2 regions of the Cellulomonas sp. GbtcB1 genome follow, and region 2 is predicted to be linked to the other one. Evidence: predicted binding sites of a transcription regulator. Region 2 holds the regulator's gene; the other holds the start of a gene.
The links. The regulator LexA, encoded in region 2, represses DNA repair genes until DNA is damaged. The targets are predictions, from matches to a motif close to TCGAACANNTGTTCGA.
Positions count from the first base shown of each region.

Region 1: uvrA (excinuclease ABC subunit UvrA) is a predicted target of LexA. The motif match lies at 2,929-2,944, and genes of this name have one in related genera.

Region 1 covers NZ_JAGXJG010000003.1:19,482-23,895, forward strand. Annotated here, with positions in the region: gene KVT14_RS01945 (OsmC family protein) at 1-21, shown strand, start outside; gene uvrA (excinuclease ABC subunit UvrA) at 34-2,898, opposite strand; gene KVT14_RS01955 (glycoside hydrolase family 15 protein) at 3,019-4,414, shown strand, end outside.
Region 2 covers NZ_JAGXJG010000008.1:68,756-73,169, forward strand. Annotated here, with positions in the region: gene KVT14_RS04865 (LysR family transcriptional regulator) at 1-558, opposite strand, end outside; gene KVT14_RS04870 (aminotransferase class V-fold PLP-dependent enzyme) at 641-1,687, shown strand; gene lexA (transcriptional repressor LexA) at 1,721-2,464, opposite strand; gene KVT14_RS04880 (LysM peptidoglycan-binding domain-containing protein) at 2,720-3,115, shown strand; gene nrdR (transcriptional regulator NrdR) at 3,607-4,116, shown strand; gene KVT14_RS04890 (S9 family peptidase) at 4,273-4,414, shown strand, end outside.

The sequences.
Region 1 (4,414 bases), on a different contig from region 2:
GGCGCCGGCTCGGCGGGCTGACGCCCGGGCGGCTCAGGCGCTCGCGCGCTCCGCCGCCGGCTCGTCCAGCACCTCCGCCAGGAACGTCCCCGTGTGGCTGGCCGCGACGCGGGCGACCTGCTCCGGCGTGCCCTGCGCGACGACCGTGCCGCCGCCCGAGCCGCCCTCGGGGCCCATGTCGATGACCCAGTCGGCGTTCTTGATCACGTCGAGGTTGTGCTCGATGACGATCACGCTGTTGCCCTTGTCGACCAGGCCCTGCAGCACGCCGAGGAGCTTGCGGATGTCCTCGAAGTGCAGGCCGGTGGTCGGCTCGTCCAGCACGTAGACCGTGCGGCCGGTGGACCGGCGCTGGAGCTCGGTCGCGAGCTTGACGCGCTGCGCCTCGCCGCCGGACAGCGTCGGGGCCGGCTGGCCGAGCCGGACGTAGCCGAGGCCGACGTCGACGAGCGTGGTGAGGTGCCGGGCGATCGCGGGCACCGCGGCGAAGAACTCCGCGGCCTCCTCGATCGGCATGTCCAGCACGTCCGCGACCGTCTTGCCCTTGAAGTGCACCTCGAGCGTCTCGCGGTTGTACCGCGCGCCGTGGCACACCTCGCAGGGCACGTACACGTCGGGCAGGAAGTTCATCTCGATCTTCAGCGTGCCGTCGCCGGAGCACGCCTCGCAGCGGCCGCCCTTGACGTTGAACGAGAACCGCCCGGCGGTGTAGCCGCGGACCTTCGCCTCGGTCGTCTCGGCGAACAGCTTGCGGATCCGGTCCCAGACGCCGGTGTAGGTGGCCGGGTTCGACCGCGGGGTGCGGCCGATCGGGCCCTGGTCGACGTGCACGACCTTGTCGAGCTGGTCCAGGCCGCTGACCCGCTTGTGCCGGCCGGCCACCCGGCGGGCGCCGTTCAGCTCGTTCGCCATGACCGTGTAGAGGATCGAGTTCACCAGCGTCGACTTGCCGGAGCCCGACACGCCGGTCACGGCCGTGAACGTCCCGAGCGGGAACGACACGTCCACGTTCTTGAGGTTGTGCTCGCGCGCGCCGTGGACGGTGACCTGGCGCTTCTTGTCCACCTTGCGCCGCTGCGCGGGCATGGGGATCGAGCGGCGGCCGGACAGGTACGCGCCGGTCATCGACTCGCGCGACGCCAGCAGGCCCGCGAGGTCGCCGGAGTGCACGACCTTGCCGCCGTGCTCGCCCGCACCGGGGCCCACGTCGACGATCCAGTCCGCGGTGCGGATCGTGTCCTCGTCGTGCTCGACCACGATCAGCGTGTTGCCGAGGTCCCGCAGCCGGGTCAGCGTGTCGATGAGGCGGCGGTTGTCCCGCTGGTGCAGGCCGATCGACGGCTCGTCGAGCACGTAGAGCACGCCCACCAGGCCGGAGCCGATCTGGGTCGCGAGCCGGATGCGCTGGGCCTCGCCGCCGGACAGCGTCGCCGCGGCGCGCATGAGCGACAGGTAGTCGAGGCCGACGTCGAGCAGGAAGCCGAGCCGGGCCTGGATCTCCTTGAGCACCTGCTCGGCGATCTGCCGCTCGCGCACGCCCAGCTCGAGGCCGTCGAGGAACTCCTTGGCCTCGCGGATGGGCAGCGCGCAGACCTCGGCGATGGACTTCCCGCCGACGCGCACGGCCAGCACCTCGGGCTTGAGCCGCGTCCCCTCGCACACGGGGCACGGCACCTCCCGCATGTAGGCCTCGTACTTCTCCTTGCTCCACTCGGACTCGGTCTCGCCGTGCCGGCGCTCCAGGAACGTCACCACGCCCTCGAAGCCCGTGGAGTACTGGCGCTCACGGCCCCAGCGGTTCTTGTACTTGACGTGCACCTTGTGGTTCTCGCCGAACAGCACCGCCTTCTTCGCGCGCTCCGGCAGCGCCCGCCACGGCTGGTCCATCGAGAACCCGAGGTCGTCGGCCAGCGCGGTCAGCACGCGCTCGAAGTACTCGGACGAGATCTGCGCCCACGGGGCCACCGCGCCGTCGCGCAGCGACAGGTCGTCGTCCGGGACGACCAGCTCGGGGTCGACCTCGAGGCGCGAGCCGATGCCGGTGCACTCCGGGCACGCGCCGTACGGCGCGTTGAACGAGAACGTCCGGGGCTCGATCTCCTCCAGCGTGAGCTGGTGGTCGTTCGGGCACGCGCGGTTCTCGGAGAACCGGCGCTCCCGCTCCGGGTCGTCCGCGTCGAGGTCGACCATGTCGACGACCAGCAGGCCGCCGGCGAGGCCGAGCGCGGTCTCCACCGAGTCGGTCAGGCGGCGCTGGACGCCCTCGCGCGACACCAGGCGGTCGACGACGACCTCGATGTCGTGCTTGAGCTTCTTCTCCAGCGTCGGCGGCTCCGCGAGCTGCACGACCTCGCCGTCCACGCGGGCGCGGGCGAAGCCCTTGGCCTGCAGCTCCTTGAACAGGTCGGCGTACTCGCCCTTGCGGCCGCGCACCACCGGCGCGAGCACCTGGTAGCGGGTGCCCTCGGGCAGCTCGAGCAGCCGGTCGACGATCTGCTGGGGCGTCTGCGCGGTCACGCGCTCGCCGCACACGGGGCAGTGCTGCGTCCCGGCGCGGGCGAACAGCAGGCGCAGGTAGTCGTAGACCTCGGTGATCGTGCCGACGGTCGACCGCGGGTTGCGGTTGGTCGACTTCTGGTCGATCGACACCGCGGGCGACAGGCCCTCGATGAAGTCGACGTCGGGCTTGTCCATCTGGCCGAGGAACTGGCGCGCGTACGCGGACAGCGACTCGACGTAGCGGCGCTGCCCCTCCGCGAAGATGGTGTCGAAGGCCAGCGACGACTTCCCGGACCCGGACAGGCCCGTGAACACGATGAGCCTGTCGCGCGGGAGATCCAGGTCGACGTTGCGCAGGTTGTGCTCGCGGGCCCCCTGGACCACCAGACGATCATTCACGCGCAGCATGCTACGGCGGACCACCGACATGCGCACATGTGTTCGAACCGTAAAGGCGGCCCGACCTGCGCCGTCGCCCCTGGTCGGCGCATGATGAGGACCGTGACCGACCGCGCCGTCGTGACGGACCCCACCCCCGGGACGGACGCCGCCCCCACGACCCCGACGCCCATCGGCGAGTACGCCGTGCTCGGCGACGGCCGGACCGCCGCGCTCGTGTCCCGCACCGGCTCCGTCGACTGGCTGTGCCCACCGCGGTTCGACTCCCCCGCGTGCTTCGCCGCGCTCCTCGGCGGCCCGGAGCACGGCCGCTGGCTGCTGACGGCGCCCGACGCCACCCGGGTCACGCGCCGGTACCTCGACGACTCGTTCGTGCTGGAGACCACGTTCGAGACGCCTACCGGGACGGCCGTGCTGCTCGACGCCATGCCGCTCGGCGACGGCCGGTGCGACCTCGTCCGGCGGGTCACGGTCACCCGCGGGTCCGTGCGGCTGCGGCACGAGTGGGTCGTGCGGTTCGGGTACGGCGCCGTCGTGCCCTGGGTGCACCGCGTCACCGACCCGGACGGGGACGAGGTGATCCGCGCCGTCGCCGGGCCGGACAGCCTCGTGCTGCGCGGCGACCGGCTCCCCCGCCCGGGCGGCGGTCCGCACCGCGGGCACGCCGACGAGTTCACGCTCGCCGAGGGCGGGAGCGTCGGCCTCTCGCTCACCTGGGTGCCCTCCTGGAAGCCCGTGCCCCGGGCGCCCCGGCTCGCGCACCGCGTCGAGGCGACCGAGCACCAGTGGGCGCGCTGGGCCCGGTCCGCCCGGTACCGCGGGACCTACCGGGACGCCGTCGTGCGGTCCCTGCTCGTGCTCCGGCTGCTCACCGACTCCGAGACCGGCGGCATCGTCGCGGCCGCGACCACCTCGCTCCCCGAGGACCCCGGCGGCGAGCGGAACTGGGACTACCGGTACTGCTGGCTCCGGGACGCCGCCATGACCCTCGAGGCCCTCCTGGAGCACGGCTACCGCCACGAGGCCCAGGCCTGGCGCCGGTGGCTGCTCCGCGCCGTCGCCGGCGACCCCGCGCAGGTGCAGATCATGTACGGCGTCGACGGGTCCCGGGAGCTGACCGAGCGCACGCTCGACCACCTGCCCGGCTACGCCGGATCCCGGCCCGTGCGGGTGGGCAACGCCGCGGTCGGGCAGGTGCAGAACGACGTCCTCGGCGAGGTCATGGCGGCGCTGCACCTCGCCCGGACCTCCGGCGTGGCCGAGGGCGACGACTCCTGGTCCCTGCAGACGCACCTCGTCGAGCACCTGTGCCGCACGTGGCGCCGGCCCGACAGCGGGATCTGGGAGGTGCGCGGCGCGCCCCGGCACTTCACGCACTCCAAGGTGATGGCCTGGGTCGCCCTCGACCGCGCCGTCCGCGCCGTCGAGGAGCACGGCCTGCCCGGGCCCGTCGAGAGGTGGCGCCGCGAGCGGGACGCCGTGCACGCCGACGTCCTCGCGCACGCCTGGGACGCGG
Region 2 (4,414 bases):
GCCGTCGGACGCGGGCAGCACGACGAGCACCTCGTCCCGCAGCAGGGGGACGCGCCGCAGCCGGTCGTCGTCCGCCGGGCGCGGGTCCGGCAGCGCGTCGCGGAACGTCACGGCGACGTCCACCCGGCCGGCGGCGAGCTCGGCCAGCGCCTCCGGCGGCTCCGCCTCCACGAGCGTGACCCCGATCCCCGGGTGGGCGGTGCGCAGCGCGGCGAGCGCGCTCGGGAGCAGCGTGGCCGCAGCCGAGGGGAACGCGGCGACCCGGACCCGGCCGGCGCGCAGGCTGGCGACGGCCGCGACCTCCTCCAGGGTCGCGTCCAGCGCGGACTGGACGGCCGACGCGTTGCGGGCGAGCACCTGACCGGCCTCGGTCAGCCGGACCCCGCGCCCGGCGCGCACCACGACCGGCGTGCCCACCAGCCGCTCGACGGCACGCAGCTGCTGGCTCGCCGCCGGCTGCGTCAGGCCGAGCTCCCGCGCGGCGGCGGTGACGCTGCCGGTGTCCTGGACGGCGCGGACGAGGCGCAGCGCGGCGGCGTCGAGGCTCCGGGAGACCATGCGCCGAAGCATAAGTGCGCCGCATGGGTTGATGATGAACTGGTCGTTGCTCGCATGCGTGCCGATCGGTGAGCCTGGAACCATGCGCACGCTCGACGATCTCCGATCCGACTTCGACCCGGTTCCGGGGCACCTCGACGCGGCCACGGCGGGCGTCGCACCCCGTCGCACCGCCCGCGCGCTGCGCGAGGACGTGGACCGGTGGTCGTCGGGCGGCCTCGACGTGGCGCGGTACGAGCAGGCGGTGGTGACCGCGCGCGAGCGGTTCGCGGCGCTGGTGGACGTGCCCGCCGACCGGGTGGCGATCGGGTCGCAGGTCTCGGCGATGGCCGCGGTGGTCGCGGCGTCGCTCCCGGACGGCGCGCGCGTGCTGTGCGTCGACGGCGACTTCAGCTCGGTGGTGTTCCCCTTCCTCGCGCAGGGCCGGCTGCGGGTCGAGCACGTGCCCGCGGACCGGCTGGCCGAGGCCGTCGTGCCGGGTGTCGACCTGGTCGCCTACTCGCTGGTGCAGTCGGCGACCGGCGCGGTGCTCGACGACGACGCGGTGCTCGCGGCGGCGCGGGCGGCGGGCAGCCGGACGCTGTGCGACCTCACCCAGGCAGCGGGGTGGCGCCGCGTCGACGCGTCCCGGTACGACGTGAGCGTGACCGCGGCGTACAAGTGGCTGTGCGCCCCGCGCGGGACGGGCTTCCTCACCGTGCGGGCGGAGGCGCAGGACGCGCTGGTCCCCGTGCACGCGGGCTGGTACGCGGGCGACGACCCCTGGGCGTCCTGCTACGGGCCCGAGATGCGGCTGGCGGGGGACGCGCGGCGGTTCGACGTGTCGCCGGCGTGGCAGGCGTGGCTCGGCGCCGCCGAGTCGCTGGACGTGTTCGCGGGTGCGGACCGGGACGCCGTCCAGGCGCACGCCGTCGGGCTCGCCGACGCCTTCCGCGCGGGTCTCGGGCTCGGGCCCGGTGGCAGCGCGATCGTGACGCTGCCCGACCCGGAGGGGCGGCGTCGCGGAGCTCTGGTGGCGGCGGGCTGCCGGGTCGCCGGGCGCGCCGGGCGGGTGCGGCTGGCGTTCCACGTCTGGAACGACGCCGCGGACGTGCAGCGCGCGCTCACCGCGCTGCACGGGGAGGTCTGACCGCCGGCCGGGTCGCGCCCGGCCGGTGCCGCGTCAGAGGGAGCGCAGCACCGAGACGACGCGGCCGAGCACCTGCGCGTGGTCGCCGTCGATCGGCGAGTACGCGGGGTTCTGCGGCAGCAGCCACACGTGGCCGTCCGCGCGCTTGAGCGTCTTGACCGTCGCCTCGCCGTCGAGCATCGCGGCGACGATCTCGCCGTTCTCGGCGACGGGCTGCCGGCGGACCACGACCCAGTCGCCGTCGCAGATCGCGGCGTCGACCATCGAGTCCCCGACGACCTTGAGCAGGAACAGCTCGCCCGTGCCCACGAGCTGGCGGGGGAGCGGGAACACGTCCTCGACGAGCTGCTCGGCGAGGATCGGGCCGCCGGCGGCGATCCGCCCCACCACGGGCACGTACGCCGCCTCGGGCGCGCCCTCGCGCGCGGCGGAGTCGGCGTCGCCGATCCCCATGATGCCGGCGACGCCGGGGAGCGGCGCGACGCCGCGCGAGTCGTCCGGCTGGACGACCTCGATCGCGCGCGGCCGGTTCGGGTCGCGGCGCAGGTAGCCCTTGCGCTCGAGCGCGGTGAGCTGGTGCTTGACGCTCGACGGGCTGGTGAGGCCGACGGCGTCGCCGATCTCCCGCATGCTCGGCGGGTAGCCGCGCGACTCGACCGACGCGCGCACCGTCTCGAGGACCAGCCGCTGGCGCGGCGTGAGGCCGTCGCCGTCCCCGAGCTCGGCCACGGCCACCTCGCCGAGGCCCGCCGCGGTGCCCGTCCCGTCGCTCGCCATGTCCCGCTCCCGTCCCGTCCGCCCAGGTCAGCCGCCTGCAGGTGGGTCCGCGGCGGTCCGTCGGGCGGGCGTGTCAGTGCCTCGTGGTGCGCTGTACCCGACGTCACCGAGCGTAGGGGGACGGACGGACGGGATCAAACACCTGTTCGATCGTGTCTCGACATCGTCGGTGGGGTGTGGTTCCATCGTACAAGCGTTCGAACGAACAGGTGTTCGACTCGGGTCGCCCGGCGGCCCAGGAGGGAAGTGGTGGGGATGAGCGCGATCGCAGCACACCCGGGGATCGCCCGTCCGGCGCGCCGGCAGGCGCCCGCCCGACGCGACGGGGATGCGCGTCGGCCGGTCGCCGCAGGTGGCGAGGGCCGCCTCCACCTGACGCGGCGCGGTCGCGTCGTCGTCACCCTCCTGGGCCTGGCGGTCGTGCTCGGCGGCCTCGTGGGCGGCCGCGCGGTGGCCGAGGCCCCGGAGCGCGCCACCGAGGTGACGACGCACGCCGTGCAGTCGGGCGAGACGCTGTGGGCGATCGCCGCGAGCGTGGCGGGGCCGGGGGAGGATGTGCGGGACGTCGTCCTCGGCCTGCAGGAGCTCAACGGTCTGGCGGACGCCTCGCTCCAGGCCGGTCAGGTCCTGCTGCTTCCCGCCGGCTCCTGACGTCCCGTCGGACACAGCCAGGCGGCGGTGAGCGACGGTCTCATCGCAGCGCGACGGGGTTCCGAAGCTGCTGGTCAACCGGGCATGGAGGTCTCGAACGGATTACGGCACTCTGTGCTTGCGTAATTGGCCGGCGCGCCTCTACTGTGGTGCCACCTCGAACGGCTGGCTGGGGGGCTCGCCGCGAGGGACGCGTCGTCGTCCTGGCCCTCGGGCCGGGCGCAGAGGCGTGCAGCAACCGTCCGGACGAGGCGAGTCGTCCGGACGAGACGGGACGGGGGCGTCCCCACGAGGGTGGCCGCAGCAGCGGCCACCCTCGTCGTCTGTCCGGGCACCGCTTTCCCGGGGCGCTGAACTGCGCGTTCACCCCTCCGCGGATCCGCCTTGCACCGCCCGCTCCCGGGGCCCTACCGTGTCTCGGTCGTCCGGGCGGGCGCGCGTCGCCGCGGTCGCCGGCCCGACGCGTGCACCACATCCCGGAGGAGGCGTCCATGCACTGCCCGTTCTGCCGTCACGCCGACTCCCGCGTCGTCGACTCCCGCACGTCGGACGACGGCCTGTCGATCCGGCGCCGGCGCCAGTGCCCGCAGTGCAACCGACGGTTCACCACGATCGAGACCGCGAGCCTGTCCGTGGTGAAGCGGTCCGGCGCCACGGAGCCGTTCAGCCGGGAGAAGATCGTCAACGGCGTCCGGAAGGCCTGCCAGGGCCGCCCGGTCAGCGACGACGACCTCGCGGTGCTCGCCCAGCGCGTCGAGGAGAACCTGCGCGCGAGCGGGAGCGCCGAGCTCGACGCGTACGAGATCGGTCTCGCGATCCTCGGCCCGCTGCGCGACCTGGACGAGGTGGCCTACCTGCGGTTCGCCAGCGTCTACCAGGCGTTCAACAGCCTCGAGGACTTCGAGGCGGCGATCACCGTGCTGCGCGCGGAGAACGAGGCGGCCGACGCCGCCCGCGCCGCGTCGTCGCCCGCCCCGGCCGAGGACGCCCCGACCGCCTGAGGCGTCGCCCGGCGGCCCGGACCGGCCCGTGGTCCGCTCCGAGCCCGGGCACGGACCCGTCCGGGCCCGTCCCGCACCGGCTCGCACCGGCTCGCGCGGGCCCCGCGGCGGCGGCTCCGGCCCCGCGGGGGCCCCGAGCGTATTAACGTCGGCTGCGTGATCCCAGCTGACCTCGCGCTCCTGCACGCTCCCGGAACCCCCGCGGTCGCCCCTGACGGCTCCTTCGCCGTCGTCGCCCGCACCGCCCCGGACCTCGAGTCCGACGAGTACACCGGCCAGCTCTGGCGGGTGGCCACCG